2 regions of the Effusibacillus consociatus genome follow, and region 1 is predicted to be linked to the other one. Evidence: a T-box and tRNA genes for the amino acid it is inferred to sense, from the RefSeq annotation. Region 1 holds a T-box; the other holds one or more tRNA genes.
What was found. The T-box of region 1 lies ahead of leuS (leucine--tRNA ligase). A T-box ahead of a tRNA ligase gene usually reads a tRNA of that ligase, here a tRNA-Leu.
Positions count from the first base shown of each region.

Region 1 (10,298 bases):
CTCTTGATCGGCTTCGCAATCAATATGACGTCATCGTGATAGAAGGGGCGGGAAGTCCGGCAGAGATCAACTTGAAAGAACGTGACATTGCCAATATGAAAGTGGCGGAAGTGGCGAATGCTCCCGTAGTACTGGTTGCGGACATCGATCGTGGCGGTGTGTTTGCCTCCATTGTCGGAACACTGGAACTGCTCGATGCACAGGAACGCGCGCGGGTGAAGGGGATTGTTATTAACAAGTTTCGGGGAGATATCAGACTTCTTGAATCAGGCCTGACCTGGATTGAGCAGCGGACCGGAATTCCTGTTTTAGGGGTGGTGCCCTACCAACGGGACCTTTATATTGAAAGCGAAGACTCGGTCGTGCTTGATCAATTGTCCTCGGCTGCTGCTGTGAATGAGGTGGACGTGGCGGTTATCCGTTTCCCGCATATCTCGAACTTCACGGATGTCGATCCCCTCCGTTATGAACCGGACGTGTCCATCCGTTTCGTATCTGCACCTGATCAGTTGGGGAAGCCGGATTTAATAATTTTGCCCGGTACCAAGAACACGATCGAAGACTTATTGTGGTTGCAAAAAAAGGGACTGGCAGCCCGCATCGAATCTCTGGCGGATACAGCACGAATTCTCGGAATCTGCGGCGGTTATCAAATGCTCGGCAGCAAACTGTATGATCCGGATCTGGTCGAGTCCAACATTCCGGAAGTAGAGGGTCTCGGATTGTTGGATGTAAGAACCAGGTATCTTTCGGCGAAAACAACCGTTCAGGTGAAGGGGCGGGTGTTGGAGCTGCCTGACGAGGCTTCCGAACTGTCCGGAATACCCATTGAAGGGTACGAGATTCACATGGGGCAGTCGGAACGGGGAAACATGCAGCCTTTTGCCCAACTGCTGGCAGCGGGTGGTGAAAAAGAGGATGGTGCAGTCAACGGGCACGGCACTGTAATCGGGACTTATCTGCACGGGATTTTGCACAATGATCTGTATAGGCGAACGTTCCTCGACACAATCCGGATGAAAAAAGGCCTTGCTCCAATCGGTGCGACAACCTCAAACCATCGACGACGCCAAGAAGCGTTTGATCAGTGGGCGGATACGGTGGAAAGAGCCATCAACGTTGAACTGCTTTTCTCGATCATGCAAGAATATAAATGTGAGTGGAATTATAATTAGTCGATGCCAAGGGGGAATCTGCGGATGAAAATATATACCCGCACAGGAGATAAAGGTATGACGGGCGTCATCGGCGGTCGTGTAAGAAAGGATTCCGTTCGCGTAGAGGCATACGGAACGGTTGATGAATTGAATTCGTTGGTAGGTCAGGCAATTGTCTTGATGGATCCGGCGAAACATAAAGAAATGATTGCGGATTTGACGGAAATCCAGCACGAGTTGTTTGATGCAGGCGGCGATCTCGCTTTGGTGAAAGCTCCGGACGGGATGCAGCTCAGCTATAAAATCACTGCGGACATGGTGACCCGTCTGGAACAATGGATTGACCGCTACGATGCGGAATGTCCGCCAATCAAGCGCTTTATCCTGCCGGGAGGAAGTCCGGTGTCGGCCGCTCTTCACATCTGTCGTACAGTGTCCCGCCGGGCTGAACGGAGAGTAGTGACTCTTGCAGAACATGAACCTATTAATGAGGAAGTCCGGCGATATTTGAACCGGCTTTCCGATTTCTTCTTCGCGATTGCAAGAGCAGCGAATGTTAGAGACGGAGTCGGGGATGTGGAATATAAAAGAGGCGGAGAAGTCTTTCGTTAAGGAACAAGATGACGTAAAACCATCAGTGGTAACTCGTACCGAACATGAGCATATTAAAAGGGGGTTTTGACGGATACAAGGAGGGATCTATGAACCGATTTAAACAGCTCGGATACTGGGTTTATGATCATAGAAAAACGGTTTTGCTCCTGTGGATTGGTATAGCGATCATCAGCGGGATATTCGCGTGGCGGCTGCCGAGTGTACTTAAAGGAAGCGGGTTTATTGCCGAAGATATGGAAGCGTCAATTGGACGCAACATCCTGCGGGACAGATTAGGGGCTCCGCTGGCCCAACTGCTTGTGTTGATTGAAGCGCCGGAAGGCCAGACACTCTTGAACAGGCAGGCTCGTGAAGAGATTCACAAGATGAGCGGCAATCTGCAAAAAGCCCCTCATGTCATTCGAGTTTCGGAACCGTCGGAGAGCCAATTTTCGAGGGATAGGAAGCTCGCTTATTTGACTGTGGGTTTAGACCTAAATGAAGACGATGCACGTGCCGTACTTCCGGATCTGGAACGCCGTATCCGCAGCGACCTGCTCAAAACCACGCTCGCAGGGGATGCGGCCTTCTATGATGATGTAAATCGGGCAAGTCAGAATGATTTGAAGAAGGCGGAAGCGATCGGCTTACCCATCACGTTGGTTGTTCTGGTTCTCGCTTTTGGGACGTGGATAGCGGCGGGTTTGCCTTTGCTGGTTGGGGTCATGAGCGCAGGGGTAACGCTTGCGATTTTATACGGCATCGGTCAGTTTCAGCCTTTATCCGTGTTCGTCCTGAATGTCCCGACGATGTTAGGGATCGCGGTTGGTGTCGATTACGCGTTGTTGTTCGTATCAAGATATCGGGAGGAACTTCAGGCACGTTCAGTGCGTGAAGCGGTCGCTGCTGCCACCGGAACCTCGGGGCGTGCGGTGTTTTTTTCCGGTGTGACGGTGGTGATCGGCATCTCGAGCATGATGTTTTGGGATATGATGGTCACCCGGTCGGTTATGCTGGGAGGAATGCTGGTTGTCAGCATGACAATGGTTGCCTCCTTGACTTTGCTGCCAGCCGTATTGGGAATCTTAGGGACGAGCGTTAACCGGGGAAGGATCTTACGGGGTCGGAACCCGAATTCTACGGGCTGGTATTCGTTTGCAAGACATGTAATGCAGCGGCCCGCCTTGAATATCCTGTTTGGGGTGTTGGTCATAACGGCAATGATCTTACCGGTTCGGAACTTAACATTTGGAATCCCCGGAATTGAAGGTTTGCCCAAAACATATTCGTCACGATCCGCTATGGAGACTTTATACGATCATTTTGGCAAAGAGAAGTTTACACCTGTGGTGGTAACGCTGAAAAGTAAAAACGGGGAAATGCTTGAAGCACAAACTTTTGACCGTCTGCGGAACTACGTGCAAGCAATCGGAAAGCTGTCACACGTCAAAAAAATTGACAGTGTGCTTTCGTTAAACCTTCCTCTTCAATTGCTTCAGCATCCCCCTTCTGAACAGGTTCGGCAGGTTCGTGACCGATTCGTGAAAGGGGATGTTGGTCAACTGGTGCTGACGCTGGATGTGCCGGGGGATAGTGCTGAGGCCAAGCAGGTTGTAAAAATGTTGCGCAGTTCGAGACCAACCGATTTTGATACCTGGGTCGGAGGGGCTGCAGCAGCCGAAATGGATTTTAACGAAAAGATTCTGGAGAAAGTGCCCCATGCGTTGATTTATACGTTTGCAGTCACTTATATACTGTTGTTTTTGGCTTTCCAATCGGTAATTCTTCCATTCAAAGCGCTGCTTTTGAATTCGCTTAGCCTTGTGGCTGCTTTCGGGGTGTTGGCGGCCGCATTTGATACGATCAGTACGATCCTTCCCGTGTTTGTTTTTGCATTCGTGTTTGGAACCAGCATGGATTATGAAGTTTTCATGCTTTCCCGCATTCAGGAAGAGTACAAGCGGTTAGGGGATAACTCGGAAGCGACGGCCAAAGGGTTGGCTGTCACAAGCCGCCTTATTACGTCTGCCGCATTGATCCTCATTATGCTTACCGGCTCCTTCATTTTTACGGATGTAGTAACGGTGAAACAGGTTGGCCTCGGACTTGCAGTGGCTGTATTAGTGGATGCAACCCTGATCCGGCTTTTGCTGGTACCCTCGTTGATGAAGTTGTTGGGGGATTGGAACTGGTGGGCTCCCCGCTGGACAAAGCGTTTAAAAATTCAGATCGAATGATGAAATTTGTCTTATGTAAACTTGTCCTCTGAATATAGTATGGTAGTCTGACTGTGCTATGGAAGGAGGAGGCCAATGTTTGTCCACGTGGTGAAGTCAGGTGAATCCCTTTTTTCCATCGCAAAACTCTATGGGGGGACGGTAGAGAGGATCAGGGCTGCGAACGAATTGGAGGGGGAAGGACTCATTCCGGGCATGAGTTTGCTGATTCCGGCAGGCCCCCCAACTACTCTGCGGCCCTACAGAATTCAGGAAGGTGACAGTTTAAATTCGATTGCCAGGCTTGTAGGTACTCCGCCTCGCATTATCCAGGCGGTCAATGACACGTTTGATGAGCAGAACTTGGTAGCAGGGGAGACAATTTGGATCCCCTCACCCGTTCGATCGGACAAAGTGATTGATGTAAACGGATTTCTGATTCCGACAGGGAACGAAGCAGATGAGGAAATTCTAGCTGACACTTCTGATTGTTTAACATATGTTTCAGTGTTTAATTCCCGGGTTCATGCTGACGGCACACTGTCGGAAATTCCCGATCAAAGAGCTCTGCAGAGAGCAAAGGAAGAAAATATTGCACCTCTGGTTACTGTAACGAATTTCGATGGGACTCGCTTTAGTTCGGAGCTCGCTCGAACTGTGATCGGCCATCCTGAAATTCGAAAGAAGACAATTGAAAACATCCTGAATCTCGTGGAAGCGAAAGGGTATCATGGGGTAAATATCGATTTTGAACATTTATACCCTGAGGATCGGTTTGATTATAATGCTTTCATTCGGGCATTAGTGAAGGCCGGGCGCCCCCGGGGAATTCCTGTTGCTGTTACGATTGGCCCCAAAATGTCCGATGATCCCAAAAACCCGTGGATGGGGGCTTTTGATTACCGAGAACTGGGGAAGCTGGCCGATCAGGTTATCCTCATGACGTTTGAATGGGGATGGGTGGGAGGTCCCCCTATGGCAATTGCACCTTTGAATATGGTTAGAAGAGTATTGAATTACGCGAGTACAGTGATGCCGCCGGACAAAATTATGATGGGAATGGCCTTGTATGGGTATAATTGGCCTACTCCTTACGAGAAAGGCAGCCGGGCCACGGGAATTTCGCCCAAAGCGGCTGTTGAACAGGCAATCCGGACAAAAGGACATATCCATTTTCACGCGGAGTCTGCTGCACCCATGTATTCCTACCGTGGTCCCCGAGACGAAGCGCGGCAAGTATGGTTCGAAGACGCTCGCTCGGTGTTGGCGAAATTCCATGTAGTGGAGGAAATGGGGCTGCGGGGAATCAGTTACTGGATGCTTGGGCATCCATTCCCGCAAAATTGGACTCTTCTAAGCTCAACGTTTCAGATTCGAAAAATGGGATAAGCGGAAAACTGCCAATGGTCGGACATAACTAGCACAATTCAATCGAATCGATTACTCCATTGCACATTGGGTTGACAAAAGCAATCCCGTCTGCGTATACTAACAATCAAACATACGAATTCGACAAAATGCGCCGAAGAGGAGTAGTATTCGATCCAATCCTTTCAGAGAGCCAACGGAAGGTGGGAGTTGGCAGGAACAGTCGAAGAATCTCGCCTCTGAGCAGTTGCAGGGAAGCAAGTACCTGCCAACCGAGTAGTCCCCGTTACCGGACATCGAGTGGACAGATAATGCCGAATAAGCTGTTCTGTCTATTAGGGTGGTACCGCGGGAAGCTGAAATTGTTTTTCCAACCTCTCGTCCCTAGCATAAAGCTTTGGGGTGGGAGGTTTTTAATTTTTTCATCAATCTTTTTTGGGGTACTTATGGGGGTAATGTGAATGAGTGAACGGAAATACGAACCCGCAAACATTGAAAAAAAATGGCAACAGCATTGGGAAAACACCGGACTCCATACTACAGTGGAGTCGAGCGACAGACCCAACTATTATTGTTTGGAGATGTTCCCTTATCCTTCGGGACGTCTCCATATGGGCCACGTACGGAATTATTCGATCGGAGATTTGGTGGCCCGTTTTAAACGGATGCAGGGATACAACGTGCTGCATCCTATGGGTTGGGATGCATTCGGGATGCCTGCTGAAAATGCGGCGATCAAGAATAAAAGCCACCCGGCTTCTTGGACGTACGACAATATTGCATTCATGCGCAATCAGCAGAAAGAATTTGGCCTCACGTATGATTGGAACAGAGAGATTACAACATGCTCTCCCGATTATTACAAGTGGACACAATGGCTGTTCCTGTTGTTCTATGAAAGAGGCTTGGCTTATAAGAAAAAAGGGGCGGTCAACTGGTGCCCCGAATGTTCCACCGTACTGGCGAACGAGCAGGTGGAAGAAGGAAAATGCTGGCGCTGCGGCACCGAAGTGGTGAAGAAGGATCTGGAGCAATGGTACCTGCGAATTACCGATTACGCAGAACGCTTGTTGACCGATCTTGATAAACTCTCGGAATGGCCTGAGCGGGTAAAAACAATGCAGCGCAATTGGATTGGAAAATCGACGGGGACTGAGGTCATCTTCGGTATTGACGGACATGAAGGTTCGCTGAAAGTGTTCACCACACGTCCCGATACTTTGTATGGGGTAACCTATCTTGTTCTGGCACCGGAACATCCGGAGATTGCACGGATTACCGCCGATTCACCGAAAAGGGATGAAATCCGTCAATTTATTGAAGAGGTTCGCAAGAAATCCGAGATTGAACGTACTGCCGCAGACGCCGAAAAAATTGGCCTGTTCACAGGGGAGTACGCAATTCATCCGAAGACGGGTGATCGCGTTCCGATCTGGATTGCCAACTATGTGCTGCCGGACTACGGTACTGGCGCCGTGATGGGTGTGCCAGCACACGACGAGCGGGATTTTGAATTTGCGAAAAAGTATGATCTGCCGATCAAAGTTGTCATTCAACCTGCGGACGAGCAGTTGGAAGTGCCGTTGAAGGCAGCTTACACCGGGGAAGGTGTGCTGGTTGATTCCGCTCAATTTAACGGACTTCAGAATTTGGATGCGATCGAGAAGATTTCGGCCGATTTGGAACAAGAAAGAAAAGGGGAACGTACCGTTTCCTACCGTCTGCGTGACTGGCTGATCTCCCGTCAGCGCTATTGGGGTTGTCCGATTCCGATCGTTTACTGTGAACAGTGCGGAACCGTTCCTGTTCCGAAGGATCAACTTCCGGTGTTATTGCCGGAGAAAGTTGAATTCGAGGCAGTGGGCAAATCGCCTCTTGCAACCAATGAATCTTTTGTTAATACAACGTGTCCGTCCTGCGGCGGGGAAGCAGTCCGGGAAACCGACACTATGGATACATTTATCGATTCTTCCTGGTATTACATTCGGTACGCCTCCGCTAAACTCGAAACGGCACCGTTTGATACGGAGACAGTGAATCGCTGGCTGCCCGTTGACAAGTATATCGGCGGAATTGAGCACGCGGTGCTGCACCTGCTCTATTCCCGTTTCTTTACCAAAGTCTTGCATGATGCCGGGCTTGTAAACTTTGAGGAACCGTTCGAAAGTCTGTTTACCTTGGGAATGGTGACGAAAGACGGAGCCAAGATGTCAAAGTCAAAAGGGAATGTGGTGTCGCCTGAGGATATCGTCAGCAAATACGGCGCGGATACAGCTCGCACCTATGTGCTGTTTGCCGCGCCGCCCGATCGGGATTTGGAATGGAGCGATCAGGGGGTAGAAGGAGCTTACCGCTTCCTTGGACGGGTATGGCGTCTTGCAGAGGCCCACTCTGAGATGTTCGCGAACCGTCCGGCTGCCAACCATTCGCAGGGGGCGGCCAAGAAGCTTTGGCAGCAAACCCACTTTGCAATCAAGAAAGTCACCGAAGATTACGGGGATCGCTTCCAGTTCAACACAGCCATCTCTGCGATCATGGAACTGGTGAATTCGATCTATGCGTATCCGGAAGATGCGGATGCAGGCACCAAATTGGATGCGATTGAAACGGTTCTGCTGCTGCTGTCTCCGATAGCACCGCATATTACGGAAGAGCTGTGGCAAATACTCGGAAATCAAGAGAGTATTCATCTGCAAAAATGGCCAACGTTTGACCCGGCTGCCCTGGTGCAGGATGAGATCGAATATGTGGTTCAAGTCAACGGAAAAGTTCGGGACCGCATCATCGTCTCCAAAGACGCCACCCGGGATGAAATCAAGGTACTTGCGTTGGCACAGGAGAAAGTAAAAGAACTGGTTGAAGGCAACGATATTAAGAAGTTCATCGTGGTTCCGGGCAAACTGGTGAACATTGTAGTGGCATAGCATAATACGGATCCGACCTTGATCGAGGTCGGGCCTTTTTTTATGAGATTCACTGGTAATGAAACGGGAATGCTTTAAAAAACTAGCTGTGGACGCGAAGATTTTATGTAATAATAGTACACATACCGAACGTTTGGTAGGTGAGTACCTGAAGGAGGATTCGATATGGAACAACTTGTCATCGATACACACAATGGAGTACGGACGTTGACGTTAAATCGTCCCGAGCGCATGAATGCAATCAATGATGATCTCAGTTCTAAGATAGAACGGGCTTTGGCAGAGGCATCGTCGGACGATGAAGTTCGCGTTGTAGTCATTACAGGAAAAGGGCGTGCTTTTTGCGCAGGGCTTGACTTGGCAGATCTGGATATGAAGAAGTTGTCCGGTGTCAATCGGCAAGAACGGTTGGATGATCTCGGGTGGGTAGGGCGTCAAGCGCTGGGTATCGTTCATTGCGATAAACCCGTGATTGCTGCTATAAACGGTGTTGCTGCGGGGGCGGGATTTGCACTTGCACTTGCATGCGATATGCGCTTTATGTCTTCGAGCGCACGTGTAACTACCGGTTACATCCGACGCGGGTTAAGTCCTGACGCGGGAATGAGCTACTTTTTGCCCCGATTGGTCGGGCAAACAAGGGCTGCAGAAATGATCTTCACCGGCCGCGAGGTATTGGCTGACGAAGCCGAACGAATCGGACTAATAAACGGAGTCTTCTCTGATGAAGAGTTCAATGAGCGCGTAATGGAATTTGCCAGAGAATTGGCGAGCGGCCCTCCAATTGCGCTGACACTTTCAAAACGGCTTCTCACGGAAAGCCTGGAAACCGATCTGGCAACCTTATTAAAACAAGAGTTTTCATCTATCAAATTCTGTTTCGGAACCAATGATGTAAGGGAAGGCATTCAAGCATTTTTGGAGAAGCGGAAACCGAATTTCCGCGGGGAATAAAGATACTCAATGTTCGCAATCCGGATCTTGCTTCGGCGTGCGGCCGGAACTGGCTGGATGAAATAACCCGATTTCTGGTTAAACTAGAATGCAAAATTGCGGAAGGGGGTGGGGCTATGACACCAAGCGTCGGACAAGAGGCGCCCGATTTTGAACTGTCTTCGACCAAACACCAGTACAAAGTAAAATTGTCTGATTACCGAGGCAAACAAAACGTGCTGCTTGCGTTTTTCCCTCTCTCGTTTACACCCGGCTGAATTCAGGAGTTGACCCTCTGGAAGGGGGATTACAAACGAATCGAAGAGGCTGGGGCCGAAGTTTTGGCAATAAGTGCCGACCATATTTACGCGCTGAATGTATTCAATGCGTCTCTTGGAATGCTGCCGTATCCTCTTCTTTCCGACTGGCACCAGAGCACAGCTGAGGCTTACGGGATTCGGGACGAGAAGATGGAGGTAGCGAAACGGACTGTTTTCGTAATCGATAAAGCAGGCAAGATCCGCTTTCAAAATTTGGAATTTAAGGCACAACAGCGGGGACACTATGACGAGGTTTTGCAGCAGTTGGAGATGATCAAACAAATGTAGCAAACGGAAAAGGGGAGGCTTACATCAGCTTCCTCTCTGTTCTGTTTACTTGCTCATAGCTGCTTCCCTGGGGGTTGTAAGAATTTCTTTGGATGCAGCCGGAAGCAACAGGGATACTATAGATGCCCCCGTCAACAATACAATGGCCCAAATAAAGGAAAATGGGTATCCTCCGGTCAGATCATACAATACACCTGGCACATAGGCCCCCAATGCCGATCCTACTTGGTGGCTGAAATACAGCCATCCTAATACGACGCCGACAGAAAAACGTTTGAAATACTCTGACGCCAACATGGACGTGGGAGCCACTGTAGCGAAATCCACCAAGCCGAACAATACGGCGAAGATCAGAAGCAAATAAGGCTCGTCTGACATCATCAGGAGGATGATTGAAACTGCTCTCCCCGCATATAAAAAAGCAAGAAAATATCGATTGTTCCAATGATCCGCAATTTGCCCCGACAGCAGAGTCCCCACAATATTAAAAGCAGCCAG
Region 1 is NZ_JBHSHC010000014.1:155,293-165,590, forward strand. It holds gene ACFO8Q_RS02570 (cobyric acid synthase) at 1-1,175, shown strand, start outside; gene ACFO8Q_RS02575 (cob(I)yrinic acid a,c-diamide adenosyltransferase) at 1,200-1,769, shown strand; gene ACFO8Q_RS02580 (MMPL family transporter) at 1,859-3,988, shown strand; gene ACFO8Q_RS02585 (glycoside hydrolase family 18 protein) at 4,064-5,356, shown strand; T-box leader at 5,481-5,724, shown strand; gene leuS (leucine--tRNA ligase) at 5,797-8,259, shown strand; gene ACFO8Q_RS02595 (enoyl-CoA hydratase/isomerase family protein) at 8,425-9,213, shown strand; gene ACFO8Q_RS02600 (redoxin domain-containing protein) at 9,330-9,800, shown strand; partial or broken gene ACFO8Q_RS02605 (MFS transporter) at 9,846-10,298, opposite strand, start outside.

Region 2 (10,298 bases), on a different contig from region 1:
TCGGAGAATTGATGGAAACGGTAAAATACTGTTCTCTTGGGCAGATCACTCAAGCACTGTACGAAGTCGGTGGTCAGTACAGAAGGAATATGTAAGATAAAAAACCCCCGTTTCAAACTCCAAATTAAATACTCTTATGACGAATGTGCTCGAAAGGGCACATTTTTTGTGTCTTGACACGATGACTGTGGAAGCTGCCATGGACCGTCTGGAGCAGCGGGATGTGCAGATGGTGCTTCAGATTCCGGCCGATTTTTCGAAACAGTTGCAATCCCCGGGGCAAAAAGGGACTCTTCACTATACGATCAATGAGTCCAATCCTGCGATGGTCAAAAATGTTATGCAAGGAGTATTGGCTACTATAACCGCTCAAGTGAATCGGGAAGCGGTCGCAAACGGAGTGGAAGTGGCCTTAAAACAAGCCGGAATGCCTACCCCCCAAGGGCAGGCAATGGCGAAAGGGATCTCGGAGCGTGTAACCGCCGATGTAAAAAGCATCCATCCGGTTTCCAGTTTCGCAATTCAGATGATTCCGATGATGCTGATTCTTGCTTCCTACGTGGGGGCGATGATTATGGGGCTGAACTTCTGTCCGATTTTTATCAGGCTGTGAGTTACTATCTTCCGGCGACCTACGCAGTGGAGGGGAACATGAACCTGTTGTTTGGTGGCCCAAGAACAGGTGACAGCTCTTTGGCCTTGTTCCGGATCATGATGACCTCAATAGCCATCGGAGGACTGGTCGTCGCGGGTCGAAAGGAAACCCGGAAGGAATTTGCGCCGCAAATGGAAAAAGTATCATAATAGAGAAGAGAAGGAGGCAGGCTATGCAGGATCAGCAACAAGATGTGAAGATGAGAATTTTGCTTGCCGCCAAGAAGCTGTTTGCAAAACAAGGATTTGACGGGACATCCGTCAGACAGATATGTGAAGAAGCGGGGGCCAATGTGGCTCTCGTTTCCTATCACTTTGGCGGAAAAGAAAATGTATTTCACGCGTTGTTTGACACTTTTTTCCCGGGTACAAACTGTCCGAGTATGAAGAGGTCTTTCAAGATCCGGTGGAAGGAGTGAAATTAATTATTCGGGAAGTGATTCGATTTCGTATGGAAGATCCCGAAATGGCCCGAATCATACAGCAAGAAATGTTTCTGAACAGCCCAAGAAGCGGGGTGATTTTGTCCTTTCTTGTCCCGGTCTGGGGGCAATTGAGGGAGTTATTGCAGGAGGGGCAGCGGCAGGGGATTTTTCATATGGGATCAGTCAACTTCACGGTATTGTTGATTCTCGGCTCCATGATTTTTCCCAATAGTGTTCCGATCCACGAAAAAATCACCTTGAACGAACAACGTTCCTTTGAGGAACGGGTAGAAGATACCATTCACTTTGTGTTGGGGGGATTAGGATATGAATCCAACAATTGAGCTTTTGCAGCGTCACCGGTCGATTCGCAAATACAAGTCCATACCGCTCGATTCGGAACAGATTATAGCAATCCTCCATTCGGCTCAGATGGCTTCCAGTTCAAGTAATGTACAAGCCTATAGTGTAATCGCGGTAACCGATCCTGCTATGAAAAAAGAGTTGGCGGTGCTCACCGGCAATCAGGCGTACGTGGAACAATGTCCTCTTTTTCTGGTATGGTGTGCGGATATGTACCGGCTGCGGGAAGCTTGCGAGATGCAGGGCACAGAGATGGTGCATGGAACGATGGAGAATTTTATAGTAGCGACCGTTGACACCGCTTTGGCTGCCCAAAATGCGGCGATTGCCGCGGAGTCCATGGGCCTGGGTATTGTTTATATCGGAGGAATCCGGAACAATCCGAGAGAAGTAACGAAGCTGCTGCAGCTGCCGGAGCTGGTATATCCGGTTTTTGGAATGTGTGTGGGCTATCCCGATCATACTCCGGAGATCAAACCTCGTCTTGGGAGCAAAGCTGTTTTTCATCATAATACATATGACACTGCGGGGGTCAGAGGTGAAATTGAGAACTATGATCAGGTGATGCGGGCCTATTATCTGGAAAGAACCAAAGGAAAACGGGATACTGTCTGGTCAAAGGAAATGGCCGACAAATATCGCCAGCCAATTCGTGAACATATGAGAGCTTTTCTGGAAGAGCAGGGATTCCGTTTTGACTAGGGTCAGGACAAGAACCGAACCGCTAAAGTGATGATGAGGGCGAGAGCCACCGAGATAAATCCGGCTGCCACCGCAAACAGAAAGTAAGCAAGCATTGGCCCCCAAAAAGCCTGTGCGGCGGTTACGTTGTAGACCCGTTTAACGATCATGACCATAACGGCAATTTGAAAAACTAACGTTCCCCAGCTTAAAAGCAGATACCCAATCATCAAAACCAGCTTTGCCAGCAGATGCAGCGAATCGCCGCTTGTCGGAGCAACCACGAAAGGCAGCACGACAGCGGGTATAATTAAAGAAACCACATGATACGGATAAAGCAGATACAATTCCTGTGACCGCTCTCTTCTTTCGGTCGGGTCGCTCGGATAGGTCTGATTTGCGACCATCAACAGCCCAAGCTTAACGAGCTGGCGAAATAAAAAGCGTGTAAAGAGAAGACCGCCGATCGGGCCAATAGCTACCAATGTAATAAGCCAAGGGCTAATAGGGGCGATTTTATATTGCTGCAGGTAAAGAGAGAGCACCAAAGACAAGCTGACGACGACCATGGTCAGGAAAAAGATTCGATTGGCTTGTACGTAGTTTTTCTCTGCCAACAGGCGATCAATCGTTCTGCTCGGGTATGTAAACAGGTCGAGAATGGTTTGCTGCATGAATGACCCTCCCCACCCCATCATACGTGAAGCCAACCTTTATTTCAACGTGAGAATACAGGGCACACCAAACCCGATCGCGCCCGGTTGGCTCATCTTTTCCATATACCGGATGCCTCGCTGACACTGGCTGGGGCACGCGATACATGTGTCTACCGTTACGATCTTCATTTGCGGTTGAAGTTGAGCATCGGAATGCTTTTTCTTCTTTTTCGAACCACCCTTTGAACCGGATTTTGGTTGCGGTTTGCCGGCCATGTCTGTCCCCTCTTTCTTTGGAATTCAATTATTCATATGTGGCAGGAGACCGACGTGTGCGTGTACTTCTTGCAGGTCAAAGGGGAACAGTTGACGAATACATAAAATGGCATCGTGTGATTTGATAAATAAAAGGTGGACGGGAAACATGCGCATTACACAGACAGCACATTTACAGCCGGGAGACAAGCTGGCTAAGCCCGTTTACTCGGATACGGGTCAAATTCTTGTTGCCGCCAATGTGGAATTAACATCGGGAATGATCAAGCGTTTGCAAGAATTGGGTGTGGATGCCATCTATGTATCGGATCCGCGGACAGATGATTTGGTCGCAGAAGATTCAGTTTCTGATGAGACCCGGCAACGGGCTACCCGGATCGTATACAACACGTTTTCGAGTATGATAGAGGCAAAACGATGGAATCGGGCCATTTCCGTGTCCAAGTTGGGAACTGAATTCCGTAAGGCATTCGAGGATATTTTGTACGATTTGCACAGCAAGAAAGAATTAATGATTCACCTTTCCGGAATTTATTCCTCCAGCAATTATCTGTATACCCATTCGGTGAATGTGGGGATCTATTCAGCCGCCCTGGGAATGGCGATCGGATTCAACCGCAACCGGATTCTCGAACTGGGAATCGGTGCCATGCTGCACGATATCGGGAAGACTTTTATCGCACAGGAGATCCTCGAAAAACCGGGCAAACTCACACCGGCAGAATATGAAGAAATCAAGAAGCATACCACTCTCGGGTTTGATATTTTGCGAGATCAACCGGATATTCCACTGTTGTCCGCCCATTGTGCATTACAGCACCACGAGAGAATTGACGGCAGCGGATATCCCCGCGGATTGAAGGGACATGAAATTCATCAATACGGGAAGATCGTAGGTCTTGCCGATATTTATGATGCTTTAATTTCGGCCCGTTCTTATCGGAAAGCCTTTTTGCCGCATGAAGCGTTGGACATCATATTCGCTTCCTCCGACAAATTCGATTTGGAGTTAATGACCAAATTCCGGGATCATATTGTAATTTACCCCGTTGGAATGATGGTAGCACTCAGCACAGGCGAAAAAGGGGTCGTGGTGGACATCAATTCCAAGCATCCCCATCGTCCCATCGTTCGTGTCCTGAAAAACCCAAAGGGCGAGAACGTGATTCCTTACGAGATCGATCTTTCTTCCCATTTGTCCATCATGATCTCGGAATGTGAAGACCCGTTATAAGATTCTTTTCCCCGAATACACTTATGGTAAAGGGCAGGGGGAGGCATTTCATGCGATACGTGGTGCGCAGTATTGTTCAAAATCGGATCATCAATGAACGGGAGCTGGTTGTAACGGACGACACTTGCGAAGATGAGGTGGTTGAACAGGAGCGAACTCGCGTACGACAGGTCTACCCGGAAGCAGAATGTTATATCGCTCAACGAATCAAAGAATAAGATCGGGACTCAGCAGTTGCTGGGTCTCTTGTTTTTGGGCTATGCTACCAGTAAACAAAGTGTTCGTTCGCTGGGAGGGGCAAATGAAATGAAACAAAAGGTCGTTGTCACAAGAAGAATTCCGCAAAAAGCGCTGGACATTCTAGAGAAACATGCGGAGGTTTATGTCTGGGATTCGGAAGAACAACCGATTCCAAGGCACATCCTTTTGCAGGAAGTGGAGGATGCCGCCGGGATCTTTTCGATTTTGACGGAACGGATTGATACAGAAGTATTTGAACAAGCCCCGATGCTCAAAGTGGTGAGTAATATGGCAGTGGGTGTTGACAACATCGATCTGGCCGAAGCCACGCGAAGAGGAATTCCTGTCGGACACACCCCCGGAATACTAACGGAGACCACAGCCGATTTGACATTTGCGCTGCTGATGGCAACGGCTCGCCGACTTGTAGACGCTGTCCAATTTATAAAGGATGGGAAATGGAAGAGTTGGAGTCCCATGTTATTAACGGGGCAGGAAATCTACGGGGCCACAATCGGCATTATAGGAATGGGGAGAATCGGAGAAGCGGTTGCAAAACGGGCAGCCGGATTCGATATGAACATCCTGTATCATAATCGAAGTCGCCGCCCGGATGTTGAGAAACAACTCAATGCACAATATCGCCCGCTTGAAGAGCTCCTGCGTGAATCTGACTTCGTGGTGCTGCTTACTCCTTCCACCCCCGAAACTTATCGGATGATGGGGGAAGAACAGTTTAACTTGATGCAGCCAAACGCCATTTTTATCAACACATCAAGAGGAAAGAACGTGGATGAAACTGCATTATACAATGCACTCAAGGAAGGGAAAATTTGGGCGGCTGGGTTGGACGTTTTTGACAAGGAGCCGATTGATCCTGATCACCCGCTTCTCTCCTTACCGAATGTAGTCGCTCTCCCCCATATTGCAAGTGCGAGCATTGCCACACGAACAAAAATGGCAGTGCTTGCAGCAGAAAATCTGGTTGCGGGAATTATGGGGGAAAAGCTGAAACACACCGCAAACCCGGAGGTTTATTTCGCTACCTGATCTCACAACGGCTGCCCAGCCGTTTTTTTATCGGTTGGTGATTGGATAATACTTGTAAAAACCCACAATACTAGAAGCAAATACAGAAGGTGGAGTGGGATTCGACAATGAGTTTATTTCGGACAAAAGACATAACACAATTGCTTGCCGAGAAAGAAAAAGGGCATCAGCTGAAAAAAGCGCTTGGTGCATTTGACCTCACCATGATCGGGATCGGAGCTATAATAGGGGCAGGGATCTTTGTTATCACAGGAGTTACTGCGGCAAAACATTCTGGACCTGCTTTGATTCTTTCGTTTGTTGTCGCCGGTTTGGCTTGTGCTTTCGCGGCCCTTTGTTATGCGGAATTTGCTGCTGCAGTTCCCGTGGCAGGAAGCGTGTATACGTACACTTATGCTACATTGGGTGAAATTGTCGCCTGGGTGATTGGATGGGACTTGATTCTCGAATATTTATTGGCGGTCAGTACGGTTTCCGTAGGGTGGTCAGGTTATTTTCAAAAGCTGATCAATGGATTCGGATTCCATATTCCCCCCGCTTTCGCTTCCGCAGAAACGGGAATGTTTAACTTACCGGCGTTTCTGATAGTGATTCTGGTTACTTGGCTGCTTAGCCGTGGGATTAAGGAATCGGCGAGAATCAACAATATTATGGTTGTGATAAAAGTAGCTGTGGTTCTGCTGTTTATTGCTGTCGGTGTTTGGTATGTAAAACCTGCAAACTGGTCACCGTTTATGCCTTTTGGCTGGGATGGAGTATTTGCTGGCGCTGCCTCCATATTCTTTGCTTACATTGGATTTGATTCAGTGGCAACAGCAGCTGAAGAAGTCCGTAATCCTAAGCGGGATCTGCCGTTGGGGATCATCTTGTCACTGGCGATCTGTACGGTGTTGTATATTGTCGTTTCGGCCTTGATGACCGGTATTGTTCCGTATCCAAAATTAAATGATCCGGCACCAATTTCTCTGGTACTGCAAGCAGCCGGTCAGGATTGGCTTGCAGGATTGGTTTCACTTGGGGGAATCTTAGGACTTACCACTGTTCTGTTAGTGATGTTGTATGGGCAGACTCGTGTTTTCTTCGCAATGTCACGAGATGGACTATTGCCCGAGATGTTCTCGAATGTCCACCCAAAATATCTAACCCCGTTTACAAGTACTTGGTTAATCGGTACGGTTGCCGCCGGTTTGGGAGGAATCTTCCCCTTGGAAAAACTGGCTGCATTGGTGAATATGGGGACACTCGCTGCGTTTACCTTGATTTCAGTTGGCGTAATCATTCTTCGCTCTACTCAGCCGAATCTCCCGCGCCCGTTCAAGGTTCCATTTGTGCCAGTGATCCCGTTGTTGGCGATCGGTTTTTGTATTTTCTTGATGGCCCAACTGCCAGTGGAAACGTGGGTGGCGTTCTTAATCTGGTTGGTGATCGGACTCACCGTATACCTGGTTTACGGCTATCGAAACAGCAAGCTGAATTTCAGATAGCACGGTAAGATCATGAAAAACCCCTGGGGAGTGGCTGAAATGCACCCCCTGGGGTTCTTGCTGCTTAGTATTCGGTGCTTTGCGTATAAGGGAAAGAAATGGTCCCCTCTTGATTTAGATTGCGCAATGCACGATCGGCCATTGAAACGGGGATTTGAAGACGAGACGCAACGTCAAACGCTGTTGGAAAACTCTCACCGGCAGCCAGTCTTTGTTTTACGAATTCTTGGACATTCCGTTCCATAGCGATGATATCCATTTGTGTCCCTCCTGTCTTCCGTTATTGTACCCGTGGGGAAATAAATCATGAAATGAAAAAGAGACGCTATGGGGAAGCGTCTCTTTTTCATAGAACCAAACGAAGGTGGGTTACCTGAGTGCTCTCAGGTTAGTATTATTGTAGTGTGAATATTTATACATGTCAACGATATTTTATTCCTTCTATCCGGATAGATAAAAACTGAAGAGAAACATAAAAAGCCGAAGGAAACAGGAAAAAACGATTTCATTTGTTTCGATTTGTTCACTTGACGATCTTGAAAAAGGAAGTTCGTCGTAGTATTATAACATACGTCGTCATGAGATTGTGCGGTCGTGGCGGAATTGGCAGACGCGCAAGATTCAGGTTCTTGTGGGCGCAAGCTCGTGGAGGTTCAAGTCCTCTCGACCGCACCAAAAAATTACCCCGAATATGGTTTTTTATCGTTGCAACTAAGCGGTAAACCGCCAAGTTGAACTTTATGGGGTGTTTTGCGGCTATAGCTCAGAGGGAGAGCACCACCTTGACACGGTGGGGGCCATAGGTTCGATTCCTATTAGCCGCACCAAATAGGCCTCCATTTTTTGGGGGGCCCCAGAAAGTACTCGGAGTGAACTCCGGCAGCATCAACGTCACTTTCTGGGGTGGTTCTGGAGAGGTGTCCGAGCTGGTCGAAGGAGCACGACTCGAAATCGTGTAGGCGGGGAACCGTCTCGTGGGTTCGAATCCCACCCTCTCCGCCAAAAAGAAAGCGCCTTGCGTGAGCAAGGCGCTTTCTTTTTGCCATCGCTGGCAGGTGAGTACCTCCATAAAGGACTTACAGGCCCTTATTCTCTTTTTTTCAGGTGGCCCCCCAGCCGGGCGTTTGATCAGGTCATGGGAGCTTCCAACGCCGAAAGAAAATCCGAAGACACGGTAAGATTTACAAATTCCTTCATGGCTCGGGATTGAAACTGCCCCTTCTTCCAGATGATCGAGAAGGGACGTGGAAACGAGTGGCCCTTCATCCGAACGTAGGCTAATGTGCCGAGCTTTAACTCCTTCTGGATGCTCCATTTGGATATGAAGGCAACTCCCAAACCGGCTTCCACCGCGTTCTTGATAGCCTGTGTAGAGCCAAATTGGATTTCCCGCTTTGGATGAAACTCCAACGTTCTGAACAGTTCTTCTACGACAAATCGGGTGCCTGAACCCGCTTCCCGCACGATGAAAGTTTCTTCCGTCAGGTCGGTTGTGTGTACTTCATTTAACAGTGCCAGATTATGACCGGAGGGTACAATCAATACCATCTCGTCTTCCAAAAAAGGAGTAATGATCAGATTGGCCGGGTTCACGGGTCCTTCCACCAGCCCCACATCAATCCGGTTGTTCAGTGTATTGTCTGCAATGACCTCCGTGTTTCCAATCGAGACCGAAGCCTCCACGTCCGGAAATTGTTTCGTGAAGACCGACAGCAGCTTTGGAAGCACATATTCCCCTATGGTTAAAGATGCACCGATACTCAGTTTTCCTGTTACAAGTCCCATCAAATCGTTAATTGCTTGATGCGCTTCCTGATGCAAATTCAGAATTTGTGCAGCATACTGATACAAAATTTCCCCTGCTCGGGTCATCTCCACCCGTTTGCTGTTTCGTTCAAACAATTTCACCCCATAATGATCTTCCAGCGAGTGAATCTGCTGCGAAACGGCAGGCTGGGTGAGGTTCAGAGCCTCCGCGGCTCGGGAGAAATTTTTCTTCTCCACAACGGTAACAAATACTTGTAGTTGAAAATGCAAGGGATCACCCCGATTTGCAGAAGGTATTTGTTTTCATTGTACAACATTGGGGATGAAAGAACAGTGAGCCGTGCAAATTATATTTGTATCTTCCCATCAAGGAGGCGTTTGCGTGAAACGATTGACGGTTGCGGCGGTATTATTTCTATCTTTGATTGTATTCGGGAAATCGGCCTTTGCAGAGCTGCCTCCCACACCTTATACGGTCAAATGGGGCGACAGCGTATGGAAAATCGCCCAGCGTTTCCAAGTTGGAATCGATGAAATCATAGGGCAAAACCGCTTGAAAAATCCGAATTTGATCTATCCGGGACAGCGTCTGTTGATTCCGAGAGTGGATCCAAAAGTGAGAAGTTTTGAGCAGCGCGTTCTGCAGTTGACCAATCAAGCACGTACGGCACAGGGACTCCGCCCGCTCAAATATAATTGGGAAGTGACCAGAATGGCCCGACACAAATCGGAAGATATGCGGGATCGCTCCTATTTTGCCCATCAAAGTCCAACTTACGGTTCACCCTTTGACATGCTGAACATGTACCAGATCCCGTTCAGAGGAGCCGGGGAAAACATTGCAGCCGGTCAACCGACTCCGGAGGAAGTGGTCAAAAGCTGGCTCAATTCACCGGGTCACCGACGCAATATCATGAATCCGGCTTTTACGGATCTCGGGTGTGGCGTGGCGTTTGGCGGAAACATGAGAATCTATTGGACTCAAGTATTTTTAACAAGATGATTCCGACTTGTCCGGTTACTGTTTGCCCCCTAATTTTATAGGGGGCATTTATTTTCGAGAATATTTTCGATAAATTACGACAATTTAAGCCGTATTTTTTTACGATTTAGTGTTTTCAGAAAAAAATTATAATTAAAAAACAAAATCAAAATAAAAGTTTCAGGCGGGGGGAAGAAAGGGTGAGATCCATGGGAGCTAGACTTCAAAGATGTTTGATTTTGGCAGTTATCGTGAATTTGTTTACTGTATTTCCCGTTTCTGCATTGAGCGGCACGGATCCAGCGACCACATTGTTAGATCAAACACTGGGTTCGAGCACCGGATCGACTGGAGCAGATCTTACTCAAACTGCGGATTCCATTTTGTCAGGCGGAGGACTAAACAGCGGCACTATCTCTCAACCCTTGACTCCGCTGCCGGGTTCCAATCAGCTTCCTAGTGAGTTGCCTAACGAAGTGCCGAACC
Region 2 is NZ_JBHSHC010000096.1:126,969-137,266, forward strand. It holds gene icmF (fused isobutyryl-CoA mutase/GTPase IcmF) at 1-95, shown strand, start outside; gene ACFO8Q_RS12070 (YhgE/Pip domain-containing protein) at 167-613, shown strand; gene ACFO8Q_RS12075 (hypothetical protein) at 652-804, shown strand; gene ACFO8Q_RS12080 (TetR family transcriptional regulator) at 828-1,073, shown strand; gene ACFO8Q_RS12085 (hypothetical protein) at 1,070-1,423, shown strand; gene nfsA (oxygen-insensitive NADPH nitroreductase) at 1,407-2,144, shown strand; gene ACFO8Q_RS12095 (hypothetical protein) at 2,147-2,797, opposite strand; gene ACFO8Q_RS12100 (hypothetical protein) at 2,837-3,055, opposite strand; gene ACFO8Q_RS12105 (HD-GYP domain-containing protein) at 3,204-4,289, shown strand; gene ACFO8Q_RS12110 (hypothetical protein) at 4,340-4,507, shown strand; gene ACFO8Q_RS12115 (2-hydroxyacid dehydrogenase) at 4,596-5,579, shown strand; gene ACFO8Q_RS12120 (amino acid permease) at 5,687-7,063, shown strand; gene ACFO8Q_RS12125 (hypothetical protein) at 7,128-7,322, opposite strand; tRNA gene ACFO8Q_RS12130 (tRNA-Leu) at 7,652-7,738, shown strand; tRNA gene ACFO8Q_RS12135 (tRNA-Val) at 7,816-7,890, shown strand; tRNA gene ACFO8Q_RS12140 (tRNA-Ser) at 7,975-8,065, shown strand; gene ACFO8Q_RS12145 (selenium metabolism-associated LysR family transcriptional regulator) at 8,192-9,100, opposite strand; gene ACFO8Q_RS12150 (CAP domain-containing protein) at 9,213-9,833, shown strand; gene ACFO8Q_RS12155 (S-layer homology domain-containing protein) at 10,022-10,298, shown strand, end outside.
Region 2: it encodes a tRNA-Leu, which carries the amino acid that the T-box ahead of leuS (leucine--tRNA ligase) is inferred to sense. The anticodon was not compared.